4 regions of the uncultured Intestinibacter sp. genome follow, and region 1 is predicted to be linked to each of the others. Evidence: riboswitches for the same ligand, from Rfam matches in the RefSeq annotation. Region 1 holds a riboswitch; each other region holds the start of a gene.
The links. A riboswitch is a leader RNA that binds a small molecule or an ion and turns the genes downstream of it on or off. The one in region 1 is predicted to bind cobalamin.

Region 2: another riboswitch for cobalamin. It lies ahead of RDX53_RS03010 (cobyric acid synthase); the one in region 1 lies ahead of RDX53_RS03375 (NCS2 family permease).
Region 3: another riboswitch for cobalamin. It lies ahead of RDX53_RS12280 (ABC transporter substrate-binding protein); the one in region 1 lies ahead of RDX53_RS03375 (NCS2 family permease).
Region 4: another riboswitch for cobalamin. It lies ahead of RDX53_RS01365 (metal-sensitive transcriptional regulator); the one in region 1 lies ahead of RDX53_RS03375 (NCS2 family permease).

The regions. Positions count from the first base shown of each region.
Region 1 covers NZ_CABQXJ010000010.1:30,106-33,745, forward strand. The annotation lists gene RDX53_RS03375 (NCS2 family permease) at 333-1,673, opposite strand; cobalamin riboswitch at 2,024-2,222, opposite strand; gene glgB (1,4-alpha-glucan branching enzyme) at 2,403-3,640, shown strand, end outside.
Region 2 covers NZ_CABQXJ010000009.1:4,888-8,527, reverse strand. The annotation lists gene RDX53_RS03015 (cobyrinate a,c-diamide synthase) at 1-405, opposite strand, end outside; gene RDX53_RS03010 (cobyric acid synthase) at 415-1,953, opposite strand; cobalamin riboswitch at 2,107-2,272, opposite strand; gene RDX53_RS03005 (histidine phosphatase family protein) at 2,268-2,876, opposite strand; gene cobS (adenosylcobinamide-GDP ribazoletransferase) at 2,895-3,640, opposite strand, start outside.
Region 3 covers NZ_CABQXJ010000083.1:2,614-6,253, reverse strand. The annotation lists gene RDX53_RS12290 (RluA family pseudouridine synthase) at 1-418, shown strand, start outside; gene RDX53_RS12285 (nucleoid-associated protein) at 433-1,437, shown strand; cobalamin riboswitch at 1,524-1,701, shown strand; gene RDX53_RS12280 (ABC transporter substrate-binding protein) at 2,003-2,917, shown strand; gene RDX53_RS12275 (iron ABC transporter permease) at 2,898-3,640, shown strand, end outside.
Region 4 covers NZ_CABQXJ010000004.1:22,744-26,383, reverse strand. The annotation lists gene dinB (DNA polymerase IV) at 1-953, shown strand, start outside; cobalamin riboswitch at 1,084-1,280, shown strand; gene RDX53_RS01365 (metal-sensitive transcriptional regulator) at 1,634-1,927, shown strand; gene RDX53_RS01360 (SoxR reducing system RseC family protein) at 1,939-2,367, shown strand; gene RDX53_RS01355 (threonine/serine exporter family protein) at 2,417-2,899, opposite strand; gene RDX53_RS01350 (threonine/serine exporter ThrE family protein) at 2,904-3,640, opposite strand, start outside.

The DNA of each region.
Region 1 (3,640 bases):
TTTTATAATCCCTTGGTGATAATTTTGATATTTTATATTCTGAATTTATTTTTGTGAGATTTAGCAATCTTAATTTTTAATTACTAATAGATTGGTATGTTTGAAATACATCTGATATCTACATTTTACATCTTTTTTGATATATTGTGATATTTTTTTTAAACTTTTAAATATTTTTACTATAATAAAATCATTTTATATTATATTAAAAATCAAAAATAAATAGAATCAAAAAGCTGTTGCATAAAATCCCCTCAATTTATGCAACAGCTTTTCTCTATAATTCAAATCCCTTAAATACTTTTTTATAATTTTTATTTACTATGAGTCATTTACTTTAAGAATATAAATCTACATATAAATATTATACTCAATATTATTAATGAAATATTTATATCTTCTTTTTTATTAGTAACTAATTTTAATAAAGTATAAGATACTATACCGAATATTATTCCATCACCAACACTATTAGTAAGTGGCATTAATATAAATGTTAAAAACGCTGGTATAGCATTTGTATAATCATCGAAATCAATATCTTTAAAACAACTTGCCATCATAACACCTACAATTACAAGTGCTGCTCCTGTGGCTTGTGATGGAATAGCTATAAATAGAGGTGCTAAAAATAAAGATAATACAAATAATATTCCAACAGTAAATGTTGTTAATCCTGTTTTTCCACCTTCGCTTATCCCTGCTGTACTCTCCATAAAACATGTAACTGTTGATGTACCAAGCATAGCCCCTATTGTAGTTCCGATTGCATCTGCCAACATAGCTTGTTTTGCTTTAGGTATTTTTCCATTTTCGTCGATTAATTCTCCTTTAGCAGCTACACCTACTAAAAATCCTACAGTATCAAATAAATCCATAAATAAGAAAGTAAATACTACTATCACCATATCTAAACTAAATATTTGCTCTACTGGAACTGTAAAAGCCTGCATAAAAGTAGGAGCTAATGATGGAATGTTAAATGATACTATTGCACTTGGCAAAGCGACTATACCTGTAATCATTCCAATTGATGATGTAAGCAATATAGATAATAATAATGCTCCTTTTACATTTTTACATACTAATATTCCTGCTATAACTAGACCAGCTACTGTCAATATTACAAGTGGGTCATGCATATTTGCTAATGCTAATGTTCCACTTGCTGTACTTATAAGCCCCGCATTGCTCATTCCAACAGCAGCGATAAATAATCCCACCCCTGCTGTAACTGCATTTTTAAGATCATTTGGAATGCAATTTATTATCTGTTCTCTTAAATTTGTAACAGTTAAAATAATAAATAAAATTCCTTCTATAAATACACCCAATAATGCCATTTGCCATGTATATCCCATTTGTAAAACTACTGTATATGCAAAAAATGCATTTAGTCCCATCCCTGGAGCAAGAGCAATTGGATAATTTGATAAAAACGCCATAACAAAACATGCAACCGTAGCTGATAATGCAGTTGCAACAAATACTGCACCTGCATCCATTCCAGCATCTGCTAACATATTTGAGTTTACTGCTAGTATGTATGCCATCGTCATAAATGTAGTTAAACCAGCTATAACCTCAGTTTTGACATTTGTACCATGCTCACTTAACTTAAATACTTTCTCTAGTATACCTTTTTGACTTACTTTTTCCTGTGTAACTTGCATATCTCTCCCCCTTATAATTTGATACCTCTTTTATCAAAACTAGAAATAAATATAGTCTAGAAATGAAATATATAAATTTATTCAATTTTGAGGAGAGTCCAATTTTTAAACTATAAGGAATATATATAATATATTCTCTATAATTATAAAATTTTATTAAAATTAAAAAGTGCCTACTTCAAATAAAGTAGACACCACTAATATCTTATATACTCAAAGATTTCATTTTATACTCTTTCAATCAAAATAAATTTTAAATAAACTTAAAATTAAATTCTTTTATATTAAAAAAGTATAGAATAATCCCTTGGTTATCATGATATTTAGGTGGTGCTCTCGCGGAAGCTCTCCTAATAAAATTAATATTAAGCAGGCTTCCTGGCTTACAGATCAACGCGTTACTTCCCTTCTCACATACAAATGGCATGCAATGGATATATTAAGTATTGCTCCCTAGATTACAGTGACCGGATCGCTTAGGATTCTAACCTAATTTCCTTTTATTCAAATTTCTCATAAAATTTGACCACTTAATATCATAATAATATTCATTTCTATGATAAAATACTAACACAAGATGGAATTATTTGTCAATAAATCTTTTCACCATACAAGAGTGAGTTTTTTATTGGTTTATACTTAATTTTGTTGTTCTTATAAAGAGGTTTTATATATAATAAAAGTATAAATAAAAACCCACTAAATATATTTAGAAAGGATGATAAACATATGAAAAACATGCATGATTTTTATTGCGGAACTATGTTTGATGCTTATGAGTTTTTTGGGGCTCATGTTAGTAGGGAGAATGGTATTAAAGGAATTATTTTCAGGGTTTATGCCCCCGATGCAAAAGAAGTACAAGTTGTAAGTGACTTCAATGATTGGGATGGAAATAAGGGGAAAATGACACAAATGGGAAGTAGTGGTATATTTACTTACTTCTCAGAGGATGCTAAATTGGGGATGTATTATAAATATTTAGTATTCGACCAGTACGGTAATTGCGTAGAAAAAACTGATCCATATGCATTTTATATGGAACTTAGACCTAAAAATGCATCTAGAATTGTGGACTTAAGTACATATAAATTCAACGACCAAAACTGGATGGAAAACAGAAGTAAAAACTTAGATAGACCACTAAACATCTATGAACTTCACTTCGGTTCATGGAAACATAAAAGTAATGAAGAAGTTTCAAGGGCAAGAGTTATTAAACAATGTGCCAATGTAGGAGCTGATAATAGTATAAGTGCGGACCAACTTGGGCATGACCTAAAATTAGAAAACTATATAAATAGTGAGTACGATTTGAATCAACCGATAGATATTACAGAGAGATGGTTTAACTATATGGAAATAGCTCCAGAGCTTATAAAATATGTAAAGGAAAATAACTATACTCATATAGAAATCCTTCCTTTGTGTGAACATCCATCTGATTGTTCATGGGGATACCAAATAACAGGTTTCTTTAGCCCAACTGCTAGATATGGTAAACCTGAAGATCTAATGGCTTTTATTGATTTATGCCATAGGGAAAATATAGGTGTAATTATGGACTATGTCCCTGTTCATTTTGCGCTTGATTCTTATTCACTAGGAAGATTTGGCGGTGGTGCACTTTATGAATATCCAAGTCACGACACTGGATATACTGAATGGGGCTCTCATAGCTTTAATTATTACAGAGGCGAAGTAAAAAGTTTCCTTCAATCTGTTGCAAACTTTTGGATTGAAGTTTACCACATTGATGGTCTTCGTATGGATGCTATAAGCAACCTTATTTATTGGAAGGGCGACTCTAACAGAGGTATAAATGAAGGCGGTATTGAGTTTTTAAAAAATATGAACCAACACCTTCAAGAAAATCATAAAGATATTATGTTGATTGCAGAGGATTCAACAAATTATCCTAAAGTTACTGAACCTGTTGAAGATGGTGGTCTTGGTTTTGATTATAA
Region 2 (3,640 bases), on a different contig from region 1:
ATATCCTAAAACCATAGCTGCAGAAGATGCGGCCATAGCTTTTGCATTTATGACTAATATAACTGGTGCTTTTAACATTTTTGATGTATATGAACTTGTGCAATCATTTAAATCTATTCCATATCCATCATATAATCCCATTACGCCTTCTACTACTGCTATATCAGCATCTTTAGATGCTTCTTTTACTATATACTTTATTTTTTCATCTTCAAGCATATAGGAATCTAAATTTCTAGAATATCTTCCTGTTATAAAAGTATGATAAGAAGGATCTATATAATCTGGTCCAACTTTAAATGGTTGTACCTGTAGTTTTCTTTTTGTAAGTGCTTGCATTATACCTAATGAAATAGTTGTCTTTCCGACACCACTATTTGTCCCTGCAATTAATATTTTCTTCATCTCTACCACCTATTGTCCTTTACTTTCTTCGTGCTCTTGCATTATTTGATATATTTTTTCTATATCAAGATGTTCTCTTAAGAAGTCTGCTAATCTGTCGTATTCTTTATCCTTAAATTCTTTAAATGATTTAACTTTACTGTCTATTTTATCTAGACCTTTCATTTCTCTTATGTTGTTTAATATAGTTCTAGTAAAATCTATATCATCAAATATTCCATGAAGATATGTTCCGAAAACATTGCACTCTGAGTTTACACTTCCTTCTGTGTAATTAACTTTTTCATCTAATTTTTGTGTAATTGTGCATAGATTTTTTATTTCATTACCTCTATTGGTAACGCCCATATGTATTTCATATCCTTTAACTTTTTTACCTTCTAAATTATTTAAATATCCACTTAAATCTTTATCTATTATTGCCTTAACTTGAGTTGTTATCTTTTCTAGTTCAAAAGTTGTTTCAGTATCTAGAAGACCTATCCCTTCAACTTCCTCTAGATCACTTTCGACATGATATGGGTCTCTTAATTTTTTACCTAGCATTTGATATCCACCACAAATACCTATAACTAATTTTCCTCTTCTATGTAATTCCTTTATTTGTTCTTCAAGACCATTATTTCTTAAAAACATTAAATCATCTATTGTACTTTTAGTACCTGGAATAATTACTATATCAGGATTTCCTAGAGATTCTCCATAATCTACATATCTAATACTTACATCTTCTTGAGTTTCAAATATATTAAAATCTGTAAAATTAGACATATGTGGCGTTCTAACAATTTCTATATGTATATCATTTCTCGCCATTTGCTTTTTAAATCTCGTAGTTACACTATCCTCATCTTCTATTTTTATATCACAATAAGGTACAACACCTAATACAGGTACATTTATTATTTCTTCTAACATTTTTACTCCGGAATCTAAAAGCTCTTTTCTACCTCTAAATTTATTTATTATTACCCCTTTTACTCTCTTTCTATCTTCTTCGCTTAATAAAAGCATTGTTCCAGCAAGTGATGCAAAAACGCCACCTCTATCAATATCACCAACTAATATTACTGGTGCATCTGCTATTCTTGCCATTCCCATATTGGAAATATCTCTTTCCATTAAGTTTATTTCTGCTGCACTTCCTGCACCTTCCATAACAACTATATTGTAGTTTTCTTCAAATTCTTTAAATATATCTCTCAATACATCCATTAACTCTAACTTATATTCATGGTATTGTAGAGAAGTCATATCTCCAACTACCTTTCCTCTTACTATAACTTGGCTTTTATTGTTGCCACATGGTTTAAGTAATATTGGGTTCATATCTGCTATTGGTTCTAATCCACATGCTTCTGCTTGTGAAACTTGGGCCCTTCCCATCTCTAGTCCTTCCTTTGTTATAAATGAATTAAGGGCCATATTTTGAGATTTAAAAGGAATTACAGTATATCCATCTTGTTTAAATATTCTACCTAAACCTGTAACTATTGTACTTTTCCCAACATTGGATGCAGTTCCTTGAAACATTATTTTCTTACTCATAGCCTCTTCCCCTTCTATTATTTGTAGCGCTATATATTAACTAAAATAAATCTATATTTATCGTATATATATTTAGAAAACTAACAAAAAAATCCTAATAACGAGATTAGGATTTTTTGTATTTATAAAAAAATCTTCACCCCGAGATTTTAACTCTAATAAATTAATTAATCCAGGTATCCTGACTTAACATCATCCTACTCCTACACCTTCCCATTTTCTCAAACAGTGGTTTCTATAGTTTCATCCGTTTCACAGTAGCGGGGGCTGTAAAGGCTTTTACCTTTTTCCCTGAGAAAAATTAATCTAATATTCTATTTTAAAAAACTTGTTTCATTTAACTTATTAATAACAGCAAATCCATTATCAATTTCAACAATACTTATAGATGCATTGTCGATTTTAAAATTCCAATGGTATTCAAAACTATTTGAAATTAAATATGTTAAAATATTTCTAATTGTCCCTGCATGAGCACATATTAAGATTGTCTCATCTTCATCAGACTCATCTAAAATAAATTGTGTTTCTTTTGATACTCTTTCAAAACAATCAACCAAGCTTTCTCCATTTGGATATGTATATTCATATCCTTCTTCTATCATTTTGTTAAATTCATCAGGATAATCTTTTTGAATTTCTTTGAAGTCTTTTCCTTCAAAATCTCCAAAGTTAATTTCTTGTAAATCCTTACTCTGTTGTATTTCTATTGAATTTATTTTAGCTAAATATTTTGCAGTCTCTTTAGTTCTACTTGACGTCGTAGTATATATCTTATCAATTTTTTCATCACTTAAAAAGCCTGTTATTTTTTCTATTTGTATCTTTCCTTCTTCACTTACTTTACTATCTATATGACCAGAGAGTTTCGCAAGTTTATTATCTTCTGTAAGTACATGACGTACTAAAATTAATTTTTTCATTTTCTTCTCCTTACAATGCTAAATTACTGAAATTAGCATATAAGTATATATTAAGAAAAATACTTCTCCAAGTTCTATCGTGCAACCTAGTATATCTCCAGTTACACCATCAATCTTTTTATATATATGTTTTTTAAACAATAATGCAAATACTATTATAAATATAATAGAACTTAAAACTTTTATAATTGTCGCAATAGGTTGTAAGAAAATAAATTTTCCAAATAATATAATTAATATAGAAGAATATACTATACCTGTTATAAGCATTCCCATAGTACATTTTCCTATAAATAAATTACCCATACCTTTTGCTCTTGGAGTTACTGTTTTGTAAGTCATTATCATAACTCCAATTCGCCCTATAACCGGCATAAAAATAACTAGCCATAACAAGTTATTTTGTACTAAGCTATTGATAAATCCTATTTTTAGTAGTATTAAAAACATTATTGCAAGAAGTGAATTTGTTCCTAATCTGGAATCTTTCATTATTTCTAAAATTCGTTCTTTGTCTCTATTACTGTATATTGCATCAAATGTATCACCTAATCCATCTATATGAAGGCCTCCTGTTGTTAAAACTTCTATAAGAGTTATAACTATAGCACTTATAAATGGATCAAATATTGTCAACGAAAGCCAACCAAAAATATATGTTATTATACCGATTACAAATCCTACTAATGGAAAATATACTATTGATTTATGGAATTCTTCATCAAATCCTGTTTCTATCCTAATTGGAATTCTCGTCATAAATT
Region 3 (3,640 bases), on a different contig from region 1:
AAGCGATGATTTTGAAAAGAAATATATAACAGTAGTAAAAGGAATCATTAAAGACGACGAAAATACTATAAATGAGCCAATTTACAGACCTACAGATGACAGCATAAAGAGAGTTGTAGATCCTAGAGGACAAGAGTCGATTACTCATTACAAAGTATTAGAAAGATTAAATGATGCTACTGTAGTAGAAGTTAAATTAGAAACAGGAAGAACTCACCAAATAAGAGTACACATGGCACATATAGGCCATCCAATTATAGGAGATGAACTATATGGTTATGTTGATGAAAATCTAATAAAAAGACAGGCTCTACATGCATATGGTCTGAAGTTTAAACAACCTAGAACAAAAGAAGTTTTAGCGTTTAAAGCTGAAATTCCTGATGATATGAAGATGCTAATTGAAAAATTAAGATAAAAGGAGAGAAGTAAATGATTATACATAAATCCATAGTACACGTACTAGATAAAAATAGCGATAGTCCTATATTAAATGACTACGAATGTAGAAACAGCTTAGAAGTGGATAAATTTTTCCAAAAAATAATAAACAGAGTTTCAAAAGACGACGATTTAAGAAAAGCTGAATTTAACGATTATAACAATAATATTGTTAAAAACTGTTGTGAGCAAATTATATATGACGAAGATACATTCTTACAAAATTCAAAAGAAATAGCGGCATATTTATTTGAAATTATGAAACAAAGTGAAGAGATGGACTCTTGTGACTTAGCTATTTGTCTATACAGTGTAAAAGATGAAAAAAATGTAGCTATAATGAGATTAGAGTATAAAAAACTTTATACACATTCAATTGAATTTGTAGAAGATAAATTTAATATACAAATAGTATCAAATGAAATTGGAATACCTGAGACAGGGCGTCCAAAACAATGTGCATTAGTAGGTCTTAGTGGTATAAATGATGAATATCATTTTAAACTATTAGATAAAGATGCTGAAAAAGAACAACTAGAAACAAAGTTTGTTACAGCGTTTTTAAATGCTAAAAAAATAGAAGATGATAAATATAAAACAAAAGTATTTAAAACAACAGCAGAAAATTGGATAACAAATGCAATTTCAGATGATATGAAAAAAGCAGAAGATATAAGAAGTATGCTTAATTATACATTAAAAGAAAAAGAAGAAATAAATGTTGAGGAATTTGTTCAAAATAATATAATCGATAAAGATTTAAAAGAAAGTTTCAAAGAACACATGGAAGACAAAGGATTAACTGAAAACTTTTCAGTTGATAAAAAATGGGTTGAAAAGAAACTTAAAAAGAGAAGTATAAAAACAGATAATGGATTTGATATAAAAGCAAATTTATCAGATTTTGAAGACCCTATGAAATATAGTGTTAGAAAAAATGAAAATGGTACATTCGATATAGTAATAAAAAATATATCTTTCTATGAAGAAAAATAATTTTACATAAATTTCATTTTATGGTAGTTATTCGAAGTTGCTTTTTACTCTATTAAAATAATGTTAGATTATGTTATAATTACGTGAAAGCATAAAGGTATAGAGGTTCTAATTTAGATTAATAGGGAAGCTAGGTGAGATTCCTTCGCAGCCCCCGTTACTGTGATGCTGACTATTTATTCGATAACCACTGCTATTTTGCGGGAAGGTGAATAAATGGGATGAAGCTAAGCCAGGAGACCTGCCTTATATACAATAAGAAAATCTTCGGGGTGGAGAATTTTACTTTAAAATAAGAACGGTATTTTAAAAGAAAAACTAACCTTGTGTTAGTTTTTCTTTTTTTGCAAAAGATACATATAATTTATAATTTTGAAAAATAATATCGTAAAAGCATAACAAAATGTTATTGCTTATTTTAAAATATAGTTACAAAAAAAATTGTAATTCTGCTATAATCATAAAATATATGGAGATTATAGTCAAATTATGGTAAAACCCTGGCTGGATTAATCTTGATATAAGCTTTAAAAATTTTAAAAAAGGTATATGAGGAGGAATTCATATGAAAAAGAAATTATTATCAATTTTACTATGTTTAACACTTATATTTTCTGTTGGGTGTAGTAAAGGCGAAAGCGAAAAAACAATAACTGACAGAGCTGGTAACGAAGTTAAAGTTCCAACAAAAATCGAAAAAATTATATCTACTGCACCATCAAATACAGAAATATTAGTTGGGTTGGGATTAGCTGATAAAATTATAGCAGCAGATACATACTCAGAAGGAATTGAAGGTTTAAGCAAAGACACTAAATTAATGGACTTCCAAAATCCAGATGCAGAAGCAATGGTTGAGTTAGATCCAGATATAGTAATAGCTTCAGGATATAACCAAGTAGGTTCATCAGAAGATCCATATAAATCAGTAAGTGATGCAGGTATACCTGTTGTATATATACCAAGTAGTAGCAGTATAGACGGTATATATAAAGACATAGAGTTCATAGCTGAACTTGTAAATGAAAAAGATAAAGGAAATGAAATAATCGATTCTATGAAAAAAGATGTAGAATCAATAAAAGAAATAGGCAGCAAAATAAAAGATAAAAAGACAGTTTATTTTGAAATAGGTCCAGCACCAACATTATACAGTGTAGGAAAAGACACATTCATAAATGAAATGATACAAATAATAGGTGCAAAAAATATATTTGCAGATAAAGATGCTTGGATATCACCAAGTGAAGAAGCTGTAATAGATGCAAATCCAGATGTTATATTAACTAACGTTAACTATGTAGAAAATCCAACAGAAGAAATAATGAGTAGAACTGGATGGGAAAACATAACTGCAGTAAAAGATAAAGCAGTATATTCTATAGATGCAAACTCATCTTCAAGACCAACACAAAATATAATAAAAGCTTTAAAAGAAATGGCAAAAGCTGTATACCCAGATGAATACAAAGACAAATAGAACAAAGTGTGCAATTAGTATACTTATACTTATATTTATTATTTATATTGGAACTTCCATTGGGAGTTCCAATATTAGTATGTTAGACACTATATCTATAATCGCAAATAAATTGATAAATATACCTCTTAGAGACGGTGTAATGCCAAAGGACGTATCTATTATATGGAAGATTAGGTTGCCTAGGGTTTTATTGGCGTTTTTAGTAGGAGGGTGTTTGGCTACTAGTGGTGCAGTTGTACAATCGATATTAAAAAATCAACTAGCATCACCATATACATTAGGTGTATCATCAGGTGCATCTTTAGGAGCAGGTCTTGTAATTGTAACAGGAGTAACAATTCCTGTAATAGGAGGTTTTACACTTCCGTTTGTTGGATTTATATTTGGACTTTTTACAGTTTATTTAGTTATATTATTTTCTAGTAAAATTGACAAAACCATGTCCAATAATACAATAATATTAGCGGGGATGGTTTTTTCTTTATTTGTCAATGCCTTACTTACAACTTTAACTGCGATGTTTTCAGAAGACTTAAAGAGTATAGCACTTTGGCAAATGGGAAGCTTTGCTATGAGAGGTTGGACATATGTATGGCTTATAATTCCATTTTGCTTAGTCGGTATGATAGGCATACTTAGATACACAAAAGAGATGGATATACTTACTTTTGGAGAAGAACAAGCCCAATCTGTAGGTGTAGATACATCAAAAGTAAAGAC
Region 4 (3,640 bases), on a different contig from region 1:
AATACGGTATTCATTCCGCAATGCCATCAAAAATAGCTCAAAAAAGATGCCCCTATGCCGTTTTTGTAAGACCTAGATTTGATACTTATAGACAAGTATCAAATCAAATAAGAGATATATTTCATAGGTATACAGATTTAGTAGAGCCGTTATCATTAGACGAAGCTTTCTTAGATGTGACTAATCCCAAAATACCTATAAAATATGCTACAACTATTGCAAAGTTTATAAAAAGAGATATCTTAATGGAGACAGGACTTACTGCTTCTGCGGGTATTTCATACAACAAATTTCTGGCTAAGTTAGCATCTGATTATAATAAACCAAATGGATTTACAGTAATAATTCCAGATAATGCTCAAGATTTTTTAGATAAATTACAAATACAAAAGTTTTTTGGTATTGGAAAGGTAACTGCTAAAACACTAAAACTTATGGGAATAAATAATGGATATGATCTTAGACAACTTAGTTTATATGAATTAGAAAAATTGTTTAAAAGCAGAGGATATATTTATTATAATTTTGCGAGAGGAATAGATAATAGACCTGTTGAACCATATAGAGAACGTAAATCTGTAGGTTCAGAAACAACACTAGACCACAATTACAGATTAGATGAAGAAGAACTTGTAAATATATTAGATGAATTATGCCTAGATGTAAGCAATAGAATTATGTATTTAAATAAATTAGGCAAAACAGTCACACTTAAGATGAAGTTTGAGGATTTTACACAAATAACGCGCAGTACAAGTCTAGAATACGGAATAAACTCACATAAAGATATAAGAAAAAATATATACAATCTATTTAGAAATATACAGTGTAATAATCTACAAATACGTTTAGTCGGTGTAACTTTATCAAATTTAATAGATATAAATGAGAGTACACACAATATAACACTATTTGAATATATGAAAAATATAAGCACTGATAAAGATGATTAAAATAAATTTATTTAAATATTGTATAATAAAATAGCATATCATAAAGTATTATAATTTATTGAAAAAATTGTAAAATAAGGATATAATTAAGTATACACATTGTTGTATAGATTTTTTGAATAAGATTCACGAATTGAATATTGTTCAAGGTGTATTTAAAACAATACTTAAAAGGGAATGTGGTGAAAAGCCACAGCAGCCCCCGCTACTGTAAGAATGACGAAAGCTTAAGGTTTTGGAGAACTTAACCTCCACTGTTAAATCGGGAAGGAGAAGCAAGTAGGATGATTTCAAGCCAGGAGACCTGCCTAAAATAATACATGCTCTTTCGGAGGGAGAGAAATACTGTAATATGGGTTATTTATAATCGCGCGGAAAATAGACAATATACATATTATAGATTTTTTTGGGACCGAAGAAAATGGTTCTTTTTTTGTGAATAATAAAAGAACATTAATTCAATTTGTGAGTCTTATTTTATTGGATAAATTTAATAAAAAGAAAGTGTAATATTTAGTAACTTAGATATTTAAAGTTAAACATATTAGTAAGATTTTAAAATAATAAAAAATATATAATAAACCATTTTTTGAAATATGAAAATGAATAATTTTTAGGAGTTAAATTTACACTTTTTTAATGATATAATAATATATATCACTAATAAGAGGTGTTAAATAATGAGTGAAAAAAAATTGGCTAAAGGAAATGACAAAGCTGCACTAAATAGAAGGCTTAAGAGAATTGAAGGACAAGTAAAAGGAATTCAAAAAATGGTAGAAGATGATAGATATTGTGTAGATATATTAGTTCAAATATCAGCAATTAGATCTGCTATAGATAATGTAGGCACAATGATACTAGAAAACCATATTAAGGGCTGTGTTTCTAATGATATAAAATATGGAAATGAAGAAGAAAGTGAAGCGGCAATTAAGGAATTAATGGATACAATAAAAAAATTCACAAAATAGGGGGGGCTATTATGAATCAACAGGGGTTTATAGTTGAAATAGTAGATGATAAAACTGCTAAAATGCGTATGCAAAGACATTCTGCATGTGCTTCATGTGGTAAATGTGCAAAATTAACTTCAGAAAGTCAAGATTTAATAGTAGAAGTCGACAATCAAATTGGAGCAAAAGTAGGGGATCACGTAGAAGTTAGTATGGATAGTGTAAAAGTAATGAAAGCAACTATGTTGGCATATATGTTGCCACTAGTATTTTTAATTGCAGGGACAGCTATATGCTTTTTTGTACTTAATAATATAAACTTTAACGGTCCAATAGAATTATTAAGTGGACTATGTGGATTATTATGTACATTTTTAAGCTATCTTTATCTAAGAAAAAACGATAAAAAATATAGAGAGAGCAGAGATTATATTCCTATAGTAGTGAGAATAATTTAAATATAAGGGGTTTTGTAGCTGTGATTAATAAACCACAGCCACAAAACCCCTATTTTTCTAACTTTTCTTCAAGTTTTTTTAAATGCATCTTTTTAACAAGTATATAATAAGTTTTTGTAAAAGATGTAATTATAAGAATTCCGATTGCTATTCCAGTACTTTTAAATAGAGAATCCGTTCCAGTAGATACAGCAAGTGCATAATCTTTTTGAACTAATGAATACATAGTATTATATAATCCAAGACCAGGCACAAGTGGAAGTATTCCAGGTATTATAAAGTTTATAGCTGGATATTTTAATTTACGAGCTAAAATTTCACTAAATAATGAAACAACAGCAGATGCTATAACCATAGAAAATACATTTGAAATATATTCTGAGTTAGCCATAACAACATAAGTACACCATCCTATACCACCTACTATACCACATGGAATAAGTGATTTTTTAGGTGCATTAAAGAATATAGAAAAACCTGCTGTAACTGCAAATGAAAATATAAAGTTTATTATTAAATCTTTAATAGTCATTTAATCAACCTCCAATTTTAATCCAAAAATCAAGTACAACACCGACTCCTACAGCTATAGCTCCTGCTGTTAAAAATGCTTCAAATACACGAGAAACACCAGAAACTAAATCACCAGATATTAAATCCCTAAGCCCTTTTACGAAAGCAACTCCAGGAAGTAGAGGCATTATAGAACCTACTATAAGCATTTTAGGGTCATGTAAAATTCCAATCTGACAAAAAGCAACCCCAAACGTAGCTATTGCAAATGAAGATACTAATGTAGCCATAAATGCCATAGAGTTAAGTTTCATTATTCCATTATATATAATAGTTCCAACAACTGAGATTATTAATGTAAGTAAAAAATCTGCTATACTTGTACCACCTATTAAATAAGCGAAACATGCAGAAGAAATTGCAGTCCCCGCATAAAAAGAAATTATTCCATATGGTGGAGGTAAAGTAGCTATTTTTTTTAGTTTATTAATCGCTTCATCAGTTGTCATTTCAGGGTTTTGAACAAAATCTCTAGATACAGTATTTAAAAGGTCTATTTTGTTTAAGTCGATACTTCTACGCTTTATAGTTCTCATAAATGACAATCCGTCGAACTTATCATCTGCAATTATTATACACGTAGGAGTTGTAAATACATTAATATGTCTGTATCCACGAGAAGTACAAACTCTTAAAACACTGTCTTCCGCACGAGATGTTTCTACACCATTAGTCAACATTAATTCTCCTAGAAAAAGAG